Regions from separate parts of the Arthrobacter sp. TJ-238 genome, predicted to be linked through region 3. Evidence: predicted binding sites of a transcription regulator. Region 3 holds the regulator's gene; each other region holds the start of a gene.
What was found. Region 3 encodes LexA, which represses DNA repair genes until DNA is damaged. Its sites were predicted from a motif close to TCGAACANNTGTTCGA; they were not measured.
Positions count from the first base shown of each region.

Region 1: the regulator LexA is predicted to act here: its motif matches at 2,808-2,823, upstream of ruvA (Holliday junction branch migration protein RuvA).
Region 2: the regulator LexA is predicted to act here: its motif matches at 2,819-2,834, upstream of imuA' (DnaE2-dependent mutagenesis accessory factor ImuA').

Region 1 covers NZ_JBZCNH010000003.1:256,371-262,166, forward strand. Annotated here, with positions in the region: gene secD (protein translocase subunit SecD) at 1-217, opposite strand, end outside; gene yajC (preprotein translocase subunit YajC) at 302-913, opposite strand; gene ruvB (Holliday junction branch migration DNA helicase RuvB) at 1,016-2,131, opposite strand; gene ruvA (Holliday junction branch migration protein RuvA) at 2,128-2,757, opposite strand; gene ruvC (crossover junction endodeoxyribonuclease RuvC) at 2,914-3,489, opposite strand; gene AC4D2O_RS07340 (YebC/PmpR family DNA-binding transcriptional regulator) at 3,535-4,293, opposite strand; gene pdxT (pyridoxal 5'-phosphate synthase glutaminase subunit PdxT) at 4,296-5,108, opposite strand; gene AC4D2O_RS07350 (MurT ligase domain-containing protein) at 5,222-5,796, shown strand, end outside.
Region 2 covers NZ_JBZCNH010000001.1:509,087-514,882, reverse strand. Annotated here, with positions in the region: gene AC4D2O_RS02490 (error-prone DNA polymerase) at 1-308, opposite strand, end outside; gene AC4D2O_RS02485 (DNA polymerase Y family protein) at 365-1,990, opposite strand; gene imuA' (DnaE2-dependent mutagenesis accessory factor ImuA') at 1,987-2,808, opposite strand; gene AC4D2O_RS02475 (DUF5997 family protein) at 3,006-3,398, opposite strand; gene AC4D2O_RS02470 (LysR substrate-binding domain-containing protein) at 3,454-4,152, shown strand; gene budC (meso-2,3-butanediol dehydrogenase) at 4,288-5,082, opposite strand; gene AC4D2O_RS02460 (gluconokinase) at 5,201-5,725, opposite strand.
Region 3 covers NZ_JBZCNH010000007.1:38,382-44,177, forward strand. Annotated here, with positions in the region: gene AC4D2O_RS15245 (histidinol-phosphate transaminase) at 1-268, opposite strand, end outside; gene AC4D2O_RS15250 (LysM peptidoglycan-binding domain-containing protein) at 352-930, opposite strand; gene lexA (transcriptional repressor LexA) at 1,320-2,027, shown strand; gene AC4D2O_RS15260 (ATP-dependent DNA helicase) at 2,098-4,179, opposite strand; gene hflX (GTPase HflX) at 4,172-5,752, opposite strand.

The DNA of each region.
Region 1 (5,796 bases), on a different contig from region 3:
CCTGGTCGAGCTGTTCGGGCGTGATGTCACTGCCGTCCTGGACGCGCGGGGCGAGGATCATCTGCGTCCCGCCCTCGAGGTCGAGGGCCAGGCGGGGGCTCCAGCTCGCGGTGCTCCAGTAGGAACCCGCTCCCAGCAGGATCGCGAGCAGTGCTGTCAATGCGCCCAGCCAGACAAGTGTCCGCTTGGCTGCCGTCCCGGGACCGGTACGAGGCATGGTGGATGTCCTTATTCAGTGGCGCGTCTCGGGCGCCGGGTTGATGCTGGAGGCCGCGGCTGAGTACCGGCGCCCTACGGAATGCTAGTTCTCGGGGTTCGCTCTGGGGTCGCGGGGATCGCGCGCGTCGCGGTTCTCCCCTGCGGCTTCGCGGTTCAGGCGCGCCAGGGTCTCCTCCGGGGACTCGGCGCCCGGGCCGCCGGTGCTCCCGGCAGCCGTGGCTCCCGACGCGGTGGACCCGGCGGACGGCGTGCGGTCCGACCGATCGGTGATGTCGCCGCTGATCGAGGACGCGTCGTCGGGGACCGTGGTGCCGTCGACGGTGCCGAGGGTGTCGACGGTCTCGACGGGGTGGACGTCGCCGGCTGGGTCTTCGGCGGTCCTGGTGTCCTGCTGCACCACCTTGGAGAGGGCCTGCGTGTGCACGGTGGCCAGGTTGCCGGGCGAGAGCTCGAGCACGGCCTTGTTGTTTTCCTGGTCGATCGAGACGATCGTCCCGTAGAGCCCGAACTGGGTCATGACCTCGGTGCCCGGCTCCATCTGCGTGCGCATCTCCTTCACCTGCTGCTGCGTCTTCCGCTGGCGGCGGAACATGGTGAAGATCAGAAACGCCAGCGCCAGCGGCAGCAGGAGGGAGAAGATGTCGAAAGCGGGGGCATCTCCTGAGGCGGACTGCGCGACTACGTGTGCAAGCACTGGGAATTCCGTTCCTGGGACTGGGTGAGGCGGCGGCAGCATTGTGCCCCGGCACACATTGGAAGACACCAGTGTAAAGGGGATTTCTGGGCGTCCGGCGCGTCAGGAGTCCGGTTGCGCCCAACTGTCAAGCACGGATTCGGTGTCCAGCAGCGATTCGGGGGCCACGGAGAAGAGGTCCTCGGGCATCGCCGCCGCGACGTTCGGCGGCATCTCGAGGCCGAGGTGCTTCCAGGCGGCCGCTGTCGCGATCCGTCCGCGCGGTGTCCGCCCGAGCATCCCCTCGCGCACCAGGTAGGGCTCGGCGACGGTCTCGACCGTCTCGGGCTCCTCCCCCACTGCGATCGCGAGCGTCGACAGCCCCACCGGCCCGCCGTTGAACTTGGTGATGAGCGCGGTCAGGACGGAGCGGTCTAGTCGGTCGAGGCCGCGCGCGTCCACCTCGTACATGTCGAGTGCGGCACTCGCGGTGCGGGCGTCGATGAGGTCGATGCCGTGCACGAGCGCCCAGTCCCGGACGCGGCGCAGCAGCCGATTGGCGATACGCGGCGTGCCCCGGGACCGGCCGGCGATCTCGGCGAAGGCCGCCGAGTTCACCTTCATGTCCATGAGCATGGCCGAGCGCCGGAGCACGAGTTCGAGTTCCTCCGTAGAGTAGAACTCGAGGTGCCCGGTGAAGCCGAAGCGGTCGCGGAGCGGGCCGGGCAGGAGCCCCGCGCGGGTCGTGGCTCCGACGAGGGTGAAGGGCGGCAGCTCGAGGGGGATCGCCGTCGCGCCCGGGCCCTTGCCCACGATGATGTCGACCCGGAAGTCCTCCATGGCCATGTAGAGCATCTCCTCGGCGGGCCGGGACATGCGGTGGATCTCGTCGAGGAAGAGCACCTCGCCCTCTGTCAGGGAGGAGAGGATCGCCGCGAGGTCGCCCGCGTGCTGGATCGCCGGCCCCGAGGTGATGCGGAGCGGGGCGTTCATCTCCGCCGCGATGATCATGGCGAGCGTCGTCTTGCCCAGCCCGGGCGGCCCGGAGAGCAGCACGTGGTCGGCGCTGCGGCCGCGCAGGCGGGAGGCCTCGAGGACGAGCGAGAGCTGGCGGCGCACCCGCTTCTGCCCCACGAAGTCGTCGAGGTTCTTGGGGCGGAGCGCCGCCTCGACGGCGCGGTCCTCGGGATCCGCGGCCGGGGCGACGAGCGGCGCGTCCTCGGGCTGCTTGTCCGTCATGATCCCACCCTCGTCCGGGCCGAGCTCCGTGCGCCGTCCTGGCCGAGCCTGCGCAGCGTGAGCTTCAGGATCTGGCCCACGTCACCGGTCGCTGCCACCTCGGGTGCCTCGGCGACGGCGGCGTCGATCGCCGCGCCGGCGTCCTTCTCGGACCAGCCGAGGCCCATCATGGCGGTGAGGACCTGCCCCTGCCAGGTCCGGGCCGGCACGCCGGGCTTCGCCTCCAGGGGCACGAGCTTCCCGGCGAGTTCGAGCACGATGCGCCGTGCGCCCTTCGGGCCGATGCCCGGTACCTTGCTGAAGGCCTTGTCGTCGCCCGACGACGCCGCGATCCGGATGGCGTCCGGTGCGTGCACGGCGAGGACGGCGAGGGCGAGGCGGGGGCCGACGCCGCTGACGGCCAGGAGTGTCTCGAAGACCTCGCGCTGGTCGGCGTCCTCGAACCCGAAGAGCGTCATGGAGTCCTCACGCACGATCATCGCGGTGGCGATGGACGCCTGCTCCCCCACGCGCAGCCCGGCGAGCGTCTGCGGCGTCGCCTGGACCTGCATGCCGAAGCCGTTGACGTCGAGGACGGCGGAGTGCAGGCCCACGTGGGTCACTGTCCCGCGCAGGGAACTGATCATGAGGTGCTCCAGGGCAGATGCTGAGGGGTCGGCCGGGCGGTCGCCCGGCGTCGAACATACGTTCTAATGTCTAACGGTACCGGCGTGGCGCCGTTCGATCGAGTCGCCACACGGGGAATGTGCGCGGACGGCCTCGGACAGGTCCCGACGTCGGCGCTACCGCCGTCGGGCCCGCGCCTCCGCCTCGGCCCAGATGCGCTGCGCGGGGGTGATGGATCCCCCCGCAGCCGACGCAGCCGCACCCTGGACACCCACTCCCCTGCGCCAGGCGTGCGTGATGGCGAGGGCCAGGGCGTCGGCGGCGTCGGCCGGACGGGGGGCGGTCTCGAGCCGGAGGATCTTCGTCACCATCTTGGTGACCGCGACCTTGTCCGCCTGGCCGTTGCCGGTGACGGCGGCCTTCACCTCGGTGGGCGTATGCAGGGCCACCGGGATGCCGCGCCGCGCCGCGGACACGATCACGACGCCGGACGCCTGCGCCGTGCCCATGACGGTGCTGACGTTGAGCTGGCTGAAGACGCGTTCGACGGCGAGGACCTGGGGCTGGTGCAGGTCCAGCCACGAGTCCACGGCCTCGGAGATGACCAGCAGCCGCTCGTCGAGGCTCCTGCCGGCCTCGGTCCCCACGACGCCGACGGCGACGAGCGTGGAGCGGCGGTTCGGTTCGATGTCGACGACGGCGAGCCCGCACCGCGTGAGGCCGGGATCGACGCCCATGACGCGGTAGGTCATGGCGCTAGCCGTGCCGGGCGCCCCGGGATGTGCAGCGGCGCGATGTCAGTCGTCGTTCTCGAGCTCCGCCAGGACGTCGTCCGGGAGGTGCGCGTTGGAGTAGACGTTCTGGACGTCGTCGAGCTCCTCCAGCGCGTCCACGAGCTTCAGGAACTTCCGCGCACCGTCCGCGTCGAGGTCCACCTGCATGGACGGGACGAACTCGACGTCGTCGGTCTCGTACTCGATGCTGCTCTCGTCGAGCGCGGCGACCACGGCCCGCAGGTCCTGCGGCTCGGAGACGATCTCGAACGACTCGGTCGATTCCTTCACCTCGTCCGCGCCGGCGTCGAGGACGGACATCAGCAGTTCGTCCTCGGTGAGGCCGTTCTTCGGCAGCGTCACGACGCCCTTCCGCGCGAACAGGTACGCCACGGAACCCGGGTCGGCGATCGTGCCGCCGTTGCGGGAGATGCCGAGGCGCACCTCGGAGGCGGCACGGTTCTTGTTGTCCGTCAGGCACTCGATCAGCAGGGCCGAGCCCTGGGGGCCGCGCGCCTCGTACATGATCGTCTGGTAGTCGACGGCCTCGCCGAGCAGGCCCGCTCCGCGCTTCACCGCGCGGTTGATGTTGTCGATGGGCACGGAGGTCTTCTTGGCCTTGGAGACGGCCAGTTCGAGGCCGGGGTTACCCGCGACGTCGGCGCCGCCGGCCCGCGCGGCGACCTCGATGTTCTTGATCAGCTTGGCGAAGGACTTCGCGCGCTTGGCGTCGATCGCAGCTTTCTTGTGCTTGGTTGTTGCCCATTTGGAGTGCCCCGACATGCTTACGCTTCTCCTCTGATCATCCGGATAAAGAGTTCGTGGACCCGCCGCTCCCCGGTGACTTCCGGGTGGAAACTCGTGGCCAGCAGGTTCCCTGAACGCACTGCGACGATTCTACCGACCGGCTCCAAGTCGGCTCCGGATGCACCGGTACCCTGTGGATCGCGGCCGGGGACGCCGGCGGCGGGGCCCGCCTGCGGCGTCTCGGCGGCCGGCACCTGGGCCAGCACCTCGACGTCGGCTCCCACCTTCTCCACCCACGGTGCGCGGATGAACACGGCGCGCACGGGTTCCTCCGCGGCGACCGGCCCGGTCGTCGCGAGGCCGGCGAAGGGGAGGTCGGTCTCGAAGGATTCGCGCTGGCGGCCGAAGGCATTGCGCCGCACCACCATGTCGAGCCCGCCGAGGGTCTGCTGGGGGTTGCCGTCCCGGTCGGTCGACGGATCGGCGATCACGTCGGAGAGCAGGATCATGCCGGCGCACGATCCGTAGACGGGCAGCCCGCCGGCGATCAGCTCACGCAGGGGTCCGGCCAGGCCGAAGGTGCGCGTCAGCTTGTCCATCGTGGTGGATTCGCCGCCGGGGAGGATCAGGCCGTCGATCGCGGCGAGCTCCGACGCCCGCCGCACGGGCACGGCGCGGCCGCCGAGGGACTCGATGGTCGCGACGTGCTCGCGCACGTCGCCCTGCACCGCGAGCACACCGACGACGACGCCGCGATCCGCCGGCGCGGGTACCGGTGCCCGGGCGGCAGGACCGGCTGCCTCCGGGACACCGGGCGTGCGTGGGGACACCGACGAGAACGGGGAGGTCATCCCCCGATTCTAGGCCGTTCCCGCCCGTGCGGCGGTGCCCGGGCGGACCGGCGTGAGCAGCGCCTCGCCGCCGCGTCCCGGGAGGACGCGCACGCCTGCGATAATTTGTAGGCATGAATCCCCTTCCAGTCCTCGTGGGCAAGGCCGTGCGCATCGCCTCCCGCCTGCGCGGCGGCGGCTCCGCACTTCCCGGCCTCGTGGTCGAGCGCCTCGACCCTCGCTTCATGGGCCGCGCCCTGTCCACCCTCCCGCACGGCGTGGTCGTGGTCAGCGGGACGAACGGCAAGACCACCACCACCAAGATGGTCGTGGAACTGCTCGAGGGTCAGGGCCTGAAGGTGTTCACCAACCGCACCGGCAGCAACTTCACGCGCGGCGTGGCGGCGGCCCTCCTCGGCGACGTCGACTGGCGCGGCCGCCTCGACGCCGACGTCGCCGTCCTCGAGCTGGACGAGGCGCATGCCGTGCACTTCGTGAAGCTCGTCCCGCCGCGGTACTCGCTCCTCCTGAACGTGCTCCGCGACCAGCTGGACCGCTTCGGCGAGATCGACGCGACCACGCGCCTGCTCGAGCGCATCGCGCTGGCGACCACGGAGACGGTCGTGCTGAACCGGGAGGACCCCCGCGTGGCGGGCCTCGCCGCCTCCCTCCCGACCACGCAGGTGAGCTACTTCGGCCTCGACGCCTC
Region 2 (5,796 bases), on a different contig from region 3:
CCGTACAGGCCGTCGTGGTCGGTCAGGGCCATACCGGTGAGGCCGAGCCGCCGGGCCTCCTCGGCGAGGTGCTCGGGGCTCGACGCGCCGTCGAGGAAGCTGAAGTTGGAGTGGACGTGCAGTTCGGCGTACGGCACCACCGGACCCTCCGGGGCGGAGGCCTCCGCGGGAGCCGTGTAGGGCCGGCGCTTCCGGGACCAGGCGGGGCTGTCGCCGCCGTCGGCCCCGAGGGGCGGCGCTCCGGGCCGGGTGGCCGAGAGGTTCCGTTCGAAATCCGACCAGGGGATCGGTGGATTGTTCCAGCCCATGGCGTCCCTCCCTGTCTGGATGTCCTGTAGTTGTCGCGGGTGGCGGGGTCCCGCCGTCAGTCGTAGCCGGCCTCCAGCCACCACGCGTGGTCCTCGAGCAGCAGCAACCAGGCGGATCCCGAGTGGTCCACCAGCTGGAAGCGGTTGAGCACGCGCCCCTTCGGGTCCCACCAGCGTTCGTTGATCGGCCAGGGGCCGGCCCAGGAGTGCACGGCCCGGCGGCCGTCGTCGGGCCCCGCGCTGAAGAAGGCCGGATCGGCGCTCAGGAGGCCGCGCGGGTCCACGTCCACCGGGTTGCCGTGCGTGTCGACGACGGCGGCGGGTACGGGCTCGGCGAACACGGTGGCGGGGGCGGGGCCGGGCAGCCGGCCGGGCCAGGGCTGGTCGCGGTCCTTCGCCGGAACTTTCGCGGACCGGCCCGCCGGGGCGTCCCCCCACGGGATGTACACGCGGCGGTCCGCCAGGAGACGTCCTCCCGCGATGATGGCGGTGAGTACGGCGCCGTGACCCAGCATGCTCTGCACACGGGCCAGCCCGTGGTGGATCCCCTCGTCCGGTCCCGTCCCCCAGAGCCCGTCCGCGTGGTCGCCGAGGTCCTCGACGATGTCCGGGACGAGGTGGACCCGGGTGATGCCCGAGGTGAGTCCGTGGTCGGAGGCGTTGGTGCCCTGGAGCTGCCAGCGCACGCGGTCCACGACGTCGTCGGCGTCGAACCAGCGCGGGTGCTGCCACCGGCGCGCGGACGTCTCGCCCGCTTCCGTGTGCAGCGAGACCTGCAGCGCCGTGCAGACGAGCCCGGCCTCGCGCAGCGTGTCGACGAACTCGCCTGCCCGGGCCCTGAGGGCGAAGGCGAGCTGGTCGATACGGGCGAGGGGCGGCTCGAAATCGGCGATGGTGTCGAGGTGGGGCGGGGGTGTCCGGGCCACCACGCTCCGGTGGTCGAGTCCGCTGGCCTGGCGGTGGGCGATGGCCCCCTCGATGCCGAAGCGGTTGCGGACATCGGAGGCCTTGAGCGCCGCGAAGTCGCCGAGGGAGCGGATGCCGAGGCGTTTGAGCAGTACGGCGAGTCCGGGCTGCTCGAGGACCTCCAGGGGGTAGCTGCCGAGGAACCAGGGCGAGCCGCCCGGCGGGATGACGACCAGCTGCTCGACGTCGTCGTCCAGCTGGTCGGTGGCCCGGGCCGCCTGCTCGGCGGCGAACGGCCCGTCCGCGATGCCGATCCGCACGTCGGTGAGGCCGATGGCGGCCAGCGTCTGCTGGACCACGGCTGCGGCGTTGCGCTCGCTCCCGTAGTAGCGTGCAGGGCCCTTGACCCTGATGGCGCACAGTCCCGGGCGGAGTACCTGCACGCCGGGCAGGATGGCCTCCACGGCCGCGGTCACGGGCTCGAAGGTGCGCTCGTCGAGCGACGGGTCGTACGGGAGGGCCATGAGCCCTGTGCAGCGGGCCTGGGCCTCGCGGATACGCAGCCCGCGCTTCACGCCGTCCTCCCGGGCCGCCGGGGAGGACGCGAAGACCTCCCCGCGGTCCACGAGGACGAGCGGAGTCTCGGCGGGCAGCGCGTGCTCGCGCAGCGCCGCCGTGATGGGCCAGTCGGGGCACCAGAGCACCATGGTCCGGGTGGCAGGAACGGGCTCCGTGGGTTCCGCGGGCTCCGTGGGCGTGGCCGGCGGGGACGTCATGAGGATTTCATGAGCCGGGGCTCGAACAGGGTCCCGGCCGCCCCGGCCGCGTTCGGGGCGTCGTGCTGCAGATGCTGGTGCGTGGTGCCCGGGAACGTGGTGCCCGCAGGGGTCCCCTGCAGGTCGGCGAGTCCCACATAGGCGTGGCGGAGCCGCCCCGAGGGCTGGGTGGCGGTGATCTTCATGGAGCGCGCCCGGAGGTGGCCCGTTCCCGCGCCGAGCCCCTCCCACGCGCTCTCGGCCACGCCGATCGTGGAGTCGCTCTGCTTCCAGTTGCCGAGGGTGATCAGGGCCGAGCCGCGCTGGCGCAGCCTCGCCCTGAGGCGGGCCCATTCGGTGGGGGCGAGGTGTTCCGGTGAGCGGGTCAGGACGATCGAGACGACGTCCACGAGTGCCGCCGTGACCGTGAGCCACTGAGGCCCGGGATCGGGGACCAGGATGAGGCGTTCGAGGTTGATCCCGAAACCCTGCGCCGCCTCCACGCTGAAGTCCGGCATACCGACCACGCTGCACCACGCGCCGGTCGCGGAAGGACCGGCGAGCAGGGCCATGGCGAGGAAGGTCGAGTTCCGGACGGTGTAGGAGCCGCCGGACTGGAGGCCCCCGCCGGGCAGGATCCGCGCGAGGGCAGGGACCGTGGGCAGTAGGCGGGAATCGAGCTTGCGGGCCTGCATGCTGTTGATGCGGGCCTGGAGGCCGAGGGTGACATCCGCCGTGGACGCTCCCCGGCGGTCGGCGGGGTTCGGGTGGTGTGTGTCCTCGGAGTCGGGGGAAGGCTCATCCCATGCGAGGGAATGGCCGGCGGCTGGAGGTGTCACTCCCTAATATTCGAATACGTGTTCGATTAAGTCAATCGGCGTGTCGGCGCAGGAAACCGCCTCTCCTGTGGTATTGAGAACGCCCAATCAGGACCCGATGCCGGTGTGCCCTTCGCCCGTGCGAAGTCCTCCGGCAGCTCCAGGAGATCGGGCAGTCCGCGGAGATCGGGCGGCTGGGCAGCCCGGAGGAATCCACCTCAGGCGTCGGTCTCCTTGCGCGCGGTGTCGCGCTCCTTGACCCGTGCGGCCTCAGCGCGGACCGCGGCCTGCGTGGACCTCTCGGCGACCAGCCAGGCGGGCGGATCCTGCAGCAGGGCGGTGATCTGCTCGCTCGTCAGGGGGTCGGTGATCCCGCCGCGGGCCAGCCCGCTGATGGAGATGCCGAGCTTCTGGGCGACGACGGGGCGTGGGTGCGGGCCGGTGCGGCGCAACTCGGCGAGCCACTCGGGCGGGGTCTGCTGCAGCTCGTTGAACTCCGCACGCGTCAGCTCGGTCTCCTGGAAGCCCTGGGGGGCGGCGGGCAGGTAGATGCCCAGTTTCTTTGCCGCGGTGGCGGGCTTCAGGGTCTGGGGGGTCTTCGGGGGATTCATGGTCCCAGCTTAACGGCCACGTCCGCGGCGGAGGGGCAGGCGCTACTGTGAGGAGGTGCCCGCCGACCAGCCCCGAATCCTGTCCGTCGGCTTCGTCCCGGGTGTCACGCCGGGCAAGTGGGTGGCCCGGTGGCGCGAGCGGCATCCGGAGATCCCCCTGGAGCTCCACCAGCACGACGACGCCCTGGCGGCGCTCCGGGACGCCTCCGACGACGTCGTCTTCGTGCGGTTGCCCGTGGACCGCACCGGGCTCCACCTGATCCCCCTCTACGAGGAACAGCCCGTGGCCGTCATGTCGCGGGAGAACGAGCTCTCGCTCTACGAGGACGTGCCGCTCGAGGAGCTCGAGGGGGAGACCCTGCTCGACGTCGTCGGGTGCGGTGGCCCGAGGACGGCAGTGGAGGTGGCGGCCTCGGGTGCCGGCGTCGTGGTCCTGCCGATGTCCCTGGCCCGCCTGTACGCGCGGAAGGACGCCGTGCACCGGCCCGTCCCCGGCCTGCCCGTCACCACGATCGGCATCGCCTGGCGGATGGAGGACGAGTCCGACGACGTCGAGGAGTTCATCGGCATCGTCCGCGGACGGACGGCCCAGAGCTCGCGGCAGCCCTCGCAGCGCGAGGCACCGAAGAAGAGCGCGTCGCAGAAGGCGGCAGCGAAGAAGGCCGCGGCCGGGAAACAGCAGCCGGCGAAGCAGCAGGGGAAGCAGCAGGGGAAACCGGCCCGCCCGTCCGGCACGCGGGGCAAGCGGCGCTGACGTCCCATGCCGAAGCGGCGGTGCAGAAGGGACCTTCCTCGGTGGGTGCATCTTCTCCGGCCGCACCGTGGGCCGTTCGCTCGCGGCGCTGCTGCAGCGCCGGGCCGACGGGTCGTACCGGACGTCGTGGACCTCTCAGGCCTGGGCCGGCTGCCCGTTGCTGGCCATCGTGCCGCCGTCCACGGGGAGCACCACGCCGGTGATGAAGCGCGCGTCGTCGCTCGCGAGGAAGGTGATGGCGGCGGCGACCTCCTCCGGCAGGCCGCCGCGCCCGAGCGCGATGCGCGCGGCGAACTCGTCGGAGAGCTCGTGCGGCTCGCCGTCATCGCTCGTGAGGTCCGTCCAGATGAAACCGGGGGCGACGGCGTTGACCCGCACGCCGTCCTTGCCGTGGTCCAGGGCGACCGCGCGGGTGAAGTTGCTGACCCCGCCCTTGGCCGCGTTGTAGGCGCTCATGCGCCAGTCCGCGGCCAGGCCGGAGACGGAGGAGACGTTGACGATGCACCCCTTGCTCTCCACCAGGTACTCCAGGGCCGCCTTCGTCCCGTAGAACACGCCGGAGAGGTCGGTGTCGATGACGCGGTGCCAGTCCTCGACGGTCGTGTCCTGGACGGTGCCCTGGGTGATGGTGCCCGCATTGTTGACGAGGACATCGAGGCGGCCGTACCGCTGCACGGTCTCCTGCACCATGACGGCCACCTGCCCGTAGTCGGCCGAATCGGCGGCCACCGCCGTCGCCTGCGCGTCGGGCAGGGACGCGACGACGGCGTCGATCTTGTCCGCGACGGAATCCGTCAGGACCACCCGGGCCCCCTCGGCGACGAAGCGCCGGGCCGTCGCCTCGCCGATGCCCGAGCCGGCGCCGGTCACGATGACGACCTTCCCGTCGAACCTCTGCTGCATGACCGCGCCGCCTGGTCCGGGGTCCATTGCCATGCTCCTCTCGTTCCCTCCACCGTGGCATCGGGCCCATGCTCCCGCAACAACCGCAGGTGCTCCCCGCAGGAGCGCCGGACCTGCTAGCGGTCCTGCCGGCGGGTGCGGGGGGCTACCGGCACCCGGACACGAGATCGAGCCTGTCGATGACGGTGGCCGTGACGGCGTCGGGCGTGCCGGTGTTCTCGATCCGGGCGCCCTGCTCGTCCGGCTGCAGGGGCTCGAGGGTGCTGACCTGGGAGGGCAGGAGTGATTCCGGCATGAAATGGCCGCTGCGGGTCTTCATGCGCTCGAGGATCAGGCCGGTGTCGCCGAGCAGGTGCACGAACCTGACGCTGCCCTCGGCCTGCAGGAGGATGTCCCGGTAGGAGCGCCGCAGGGCCGAGCAGGTCACCACGGTGCTGCGGCCCGCACGGGCCTGGGCGGTCATCCAGTCCCGCAGGGAGCCCAGCCATGGCCAGCGGTCCTCGTCGGTGAGCGGCGTCCCGGAGCTCATCTTCGCGATGTTGGCTGTCGGGTGGAATTCGTCGGCCTCGGCGAAGGTCCAGTCGAGCTGCTCGGCGAGGCGCGTGGCGATGGTCGTCTTGCCCGATCCGGAGATCCCCATGACGACCACGTGGCAGGGACGTGCTTCCATGTGCGGTGTCCTTCTCTGGTGGCGGGACGGGCGCGGGAACCCCACCCCGGACGCGGGAAGGGAGGCACCAG
Region 3 (5,796 bases):
GCTGGTCGGGGGTGAGGCCGTGGCCGAGGTAGTCGGCGAGGTTCTTCCGGAGTTCGGTGAATTCGCGGTCCGGGTAGCGGTTCAGCCCCTGCGTGGCCCGGGCGACGGCCTCCACGATGGCCGCGTGCACGTCGTCGGGGACGCCGTGCGTGTTCTCGTTGACGTTCAGGAGGATCGGGACGTCCAGCTGGGGGGCGCCGTAGGGGTGCAGCCCCACGAGGTCGTCACGCAGCGGGAGGTTTGCGAGGGCGTCGACGGAGGAGGGCACCTCACGAGTTTAAGCGATGCCGGCTGCAGCGGCGAACGGACGGCACCGGATGACGACGATTGCCACCGCCGGGTGCCGCGTGCCTAGCCCGCCGCGGGGATCGCGACTGTCTGCCCGGCCTGGACGACGGAGCCGCGGAGGTCGTTGAGCTCGACCATCTCCGCGACGACGTCGCGGGGATCGCGCTCCGGTGCGTACCGGACGGCGAGGTCCCAGAGGGACTCCCCCGCCGCGACGCTCACCTCGACGGTCGACGACGGCGCGGGCAGCGACTCCCCGGCCTGCGCCTGCGAGGTGAGGAAGGCGCCGAGGAGGATGAGCGCCGCCACGCCGAGCGCGATCGGCAGGCCGACCAGGACGAACCGACCGCGCCGCGTCAGCGTCAGGGGGCGCTCCGCACTCCGCTGCGTGGAGGTACGGGGCTGCGTGGAGGTACGGGGCTGCGTGGATGCAGGAGGCTGCAGGGCGGTCCGGGGCTGCAGGAAGGCGTGGGCGGAGATCGAGGGTGCTGTCGCCGTGCGGGATGGTCGGGGTACGCGCGGACGGGCCGTCGCGGTGCGCTCCGGTGTCGTCGGGCGGACGAGACGCAGGCGTCCCTCGCCGCGGGTGGGGGTCAGCGCCCATAGCGCCGTGCTGCCGTGCAGTGCGGGTGCTTCAGCCATTGCCTAGCCTCTTTCCCTTCGAATAGCCGATCAGGGCTGGACTCCTGTTTCGAACGCGTGTTCTAATTTATCTGAGCCTATTTCTAGCACTGACCGACGACCGTTGTCGAGACTCGCTCGAACATATGTTTGAAAAGCCCCACCGTCTGCCCTAGCGTGAACAGGGCAGGGCATCGACGGCACCGGCTGCTACAGAGCGGCAGGCACGGCGTCGACATACCTCAGGCAATCACCCGCCACTGACAGAACCGCTTCCCGCGCAGGCGGGGGGCGGCAGGCGGGCACAACGGGATCTCCAGTCCAGGGCGAAAGGCGCAACAGTGGCGGAACCAACACGGACGGACCGGCCGGAATCGAACACGGCCGAGGTGCCGGCGGACGCCGTTCCCATCTCGGCCGGTCGCGGCCGTCCCCGCGGCCGTTCGGTGTCCAAGGGGCTGACGGCGCGCCAGCTGACGATCCTCGAGACCATCCAGCGTTCGATCGCGGACAAGGGGTACCCGCCGTCGATGCGTGAGATCGGCGACACGGTGGGCCTCGCGAGCCTCTCGAGCGTGACGCACCAGCTGTCACAGCTGGAGCGGCTCGGCTATCTCCGGCGCGATCCCAAGCGCCCCCGCGCCATGGAGGTCCTGCTGCCGCTCACACTGCCTCCGGAGGCGCCGGCGGGCACGGACGGAGCACCGGAGCGGAAGTCCTCCGGTGAGCACCGCGTCGCGGTGGACACGGCACTGGTACCGCTCGTGGGCCGCATCGCAGCGGGCGGTCCCATCCTCGCGGACCAGGTGGTGGAGGACGTCATGCCCCTCCCCCGGCAGCTCGTGGGCCACGGCGAGCTCTTCATGCTCCGGGTCTCCGGCGACTCGATGGTCGACGCCGCGATCTGCGACGGCGACTGGGTGGTGGTCCGCAAGCAGCAGAGCGCACAGAACGGCGACATCGTCGCGGCCCTGCTCGACGACGAAGCCACCGTGAAGACCTTCCGCCAGCGTGACGGCCACACCTGGCTCCTGCCTCAGAACACGCGCTACGAGCCCATCCTCGGCGACCACGCCAGCATCATGGGCAAGGTCGTCTCGGTGATGCGCGCGCTCTAGCGGCCCGCTTCCCCGGAGGGCGCCGCAGTCCCGGACTGCGGCGCCCTTCGCGTACCCCGGGGCAGGCGTGTCAGCGGGCGGAGAGCCGTTCGAGGATCCCGGTGACCGTGGCCCTGTCGGTCGTCGCCCAGAACGGCGGCAGCGCGGCGCGGAGGAAACCGCCGTAGCGGGCCGTGGCAAGGCGGCTGTCGAGCACGGCGACGACACCCCGGTCCCCCGCCGAGCGGATGAGCCGGCCCGCCCCCTGCGCCAGTCGCACCGCGGCATGGGTGGCGGAGACGCTCATGAAGCCGTTGCCGCCGTTCCGTGCGACCGCCCGCGTGCGCGCGGTCATCAGGGGATCGTCGGGTCGCGGGAAGGGGATGCGGTCGATCACCACGAGGCGGCACGAGGCACCGGGCACGTCCACGCCCTGCCACAGTGACATCGTGCCGAACAGACAGGTATCCGGTTCGGCGGCGAACCTGTCCACGAGGCCGCTGAGCGAGGACTCGCCCTGGCAGAGGATCTCGAAGTCGACCTGCGGGCGCAGGGCCTCCGCTGCCTCCTCGGCGGCCCGCCGGGAGGAGAACAGCCCGAGCGCACCCCCGCGGGAGGCCTTCAGGAGCGCCAGCAGCTCCTTCAGCTGCGCATCGGAGGTACCCCGCTCCGGTTTCGGCAGGTCCTTCGCCACGTACAGCACGCCCTGCCGGGGGTAGTCGAACGGGCTGCCGACGTCGATACCGGTCCACGCGGGCGCGCCCGGTCCGCTCAGGCCCAGCGATCCCGCGACCGGACCGAACTCGGCGCCGATGGCGAGCGTCGCGGAGGTGAGGATCACGGTGTGGTCCTCGAACAGGCCCTCCCGCAGGCGTGCCGCGACGGACAGCGGCGCGACGTTGAGCGTGGCCGGCGCGGCCTCGTCCGGCTGGGCGTAGCCGGAGCCGGGCGTGAATGTGCTGGGGCGGGACGCCCAGACCACCTCTCCGGCGGCGGCGGCCGAGAGGATCCGCTCCGCGAGGTCGAAGACCAGGGTGGCGCGCGAGCGGGCCACCTGCCGCCCGCCGTCGGCGTCGGCCTCCGACTTGCCGTCGGTCTTCGTGTCGGACAGCGCGGCCCGCGCGGCGTCACGGACCTGCTCCAGCGACTGCTCGAGGTCCTCCGGCAGGCCGCCGGGCAGGAGCCCGGAGGGGACGAGCTCCGACGCAGCCTCGAAGGCGGACGCTGCGGTGTCGAGGCCGGCGGTGCCGATCGAGGCGTGGCGGCGCAGAGCCGTGGAGGCTGCGCCCACCATCGAGGCGGAGAGCTGCCCGGACACTGCCCCGGTGACGCGGTCGTGCAGCTCGTGGGCTTCGTCGATCACGACGACGTCGTACTCGGGCAGCACGGCGAGCCCCTCGAACGCACTGATGGCGAGCATGGCGTGGTTGGTGATGATGATGTCGGCATCGGCGGCCGCGGCGCGCGCCTTCTCGCTGAAGCACTCCTGCGCCACGGGACAGCGGGCGGCGCCGACGCACTCCATGCTGGACACGGATACCTGGCGCCACGCGCGGTCGCTGACGCCGGGCACGAGGTCGTCGCGGTCGCCGGTGGAGGTCTCGTCCGCCCATTCGCGGAGCCTGACCACCTCGCGGCCGAGGGCGGAGGATGGACCGCCGCCACCGAGCGCGGGAGCCGGGTGCGGTGTCGCGTCCTCCCCGAGGCTGAAGAGGGCATCCGGGGCGTCCTCCTCGGGGAAGCCGCCGCCGGTCTTGTGGAGGCAGACGTAGTTCGAGCGGCCCTTGAGCAGCGCGACGTCGACGGGGCGTGCGAGAGCGGGCCGCACGGCGTCGAGCAGGCGCGGCAGGTCCCGGCCCACGATCTGAGCCTGCAGGGCGAGCGTCGCCGTGGAGACCACCGACGGGCGGTCGCTGTCCATGGCGTGGGCGATGAGCGGTACGAGGTAGGCGAGCGACTTGCCCGTGCCGGTGCCCGCCTGCACGAGCAGGTGGTCGCCGGAGCGGATGGCTTCGCTGACCTGCCGCACCATCTCGTGCTGGCCGGCGCGCATCTCACCGCCCATGGCCCCTACGGCGGCGTCGAGCAGCTCGAGTGCCTGCCGGGCCTCGGCGGTGTGGCGCGCCGGGTCCGGCGCCACGACGGCGGCGCCGGACGGCGTGCTGTCACTCATGCCGCAGATACGGCTCCAGGTCGGCGGCCAGGCCCTCGCGGACCATGACCTCGAGGCGTGTGCCCTCGTCGACGTGCTCGAGACCGAGGATCTCGACGTCCTCCTCGTGCAGCCGGCTGAGGACCTGTCCCTGCTCGTAGGGCACCAGCAGGTCCATCTTGACCCCGGGACGGGGGATGTTCGTGCTGATGAGCTGCCGGAGCTCGGTGAGCCCGGCACCCGTGCGGGCGGAGACGACGACGGAGCGCGGCTCGCGCTGCCGCAGCCGCTCGATGACGAACGGGTCGGCGGCATCTGCCTTGTTGAACACGATGATCTCGGGCACCTTGCGGGCGTCGATCTCGGTCAGGACGGCACGGACGGCCGCGATCTGCCCTTCCGGGTCCGGGTGCGAGGCGTCGACGACGTGGAGGATCAGGTCGGAGTCGGCCACCTCCTCGAGGGTCGAACGGAACGCCTCGACCAGCTGGGTGGGCAGCGAGCGGACGAACCCCACGGTGTCGGCGAGCGTGTAGCCGATGCCGTCGGGGGTCTCCGCCTTGCGCACCGTCGGATCGAGGGTAGCGAACAGCGCGTTCTGAACGAGCACGCCCGCGTCGGTGAGGCGGTTCAGCAGGGACGACTTCCCGGCGTTGGTGTACCCGGCGATCGCGACGGAGGGCACCTGGTTGCGCCGGCGGTTGGACCGCTTCGTCTCGCGCGCGGGCTTCATCGCGGCGATCTCGCGGCGCAGCTTCGCCATGCGGGTGCGGATCTTCCGTCGGTCGAGTTCGATCTTCGTCTCACCGGGACCACGGGAGCCCATGCCGGCGCTCGCGCTGCCGACCTGTCCACCGGCCTGGCGGGACATCGACTCGCCCCAGCCTCGGAGGCGCGGCAGCAGGTACTCGAGTTGCGCGAGCTCCACCTGGGCCTTGCCCTCGCGGCTCTTGGCGTGCTGGGCGAAGATGTCGAGGATCAGCGCGGTGCGGTCGATGACCTTGACCTTGACGATGTCCTCGAGGCCGCGTCGCTGGGACGGGGACAGCTCGCTGTCGACGATGACCGTATCTGCACCGGTGGCCTGCACGATGTCCTTGAGCTCCTGCGCCTTCCCGGAGCCGAGGAAGGTGCCGGGGTCCGGCTTCAGCCGGCGCTGCACGATGCCGTCGAGCACCTCGGAGCCCGCCGTCTCGGCGAGAGCGGCGAGTTCCTGCAGCGAGTTCTCGGCGTCCTGCGCAGTCCCCTCGCTCCACAGCCCGGCGAGGACGACGCGCTCGAGCCTCAGCTGCCGGTACTCGACCTCCGAGACGTCCTCGAGTTCCGTCGAGAGTCCCGCGACACGGCGGAGGGCACGGCGTTCGGCCAGGTCCTGCTGGTCCCCGTCGGCGTCCGACCGCTCGTCGTCGCCTGACAGGGCGAGGGCACGCGAGCGCCAGTTGGTCTCGACGGGTGCGCTGGTCGTGCCCGGTGTGGTCCCCTTCTTCGCCTTCGCCGCGGCAGCTTCATCGCTTGCCAGGATGCGGTCGATGACGGCTTGGATCTCCTCCGGGCCCATGTCGGCTCCGGTGGAATGTCCGTGGTTCTCGGTCATAATCTCCCTAGTTGGCTGTCTGTCGATTCTACGGCCGTCCTCCG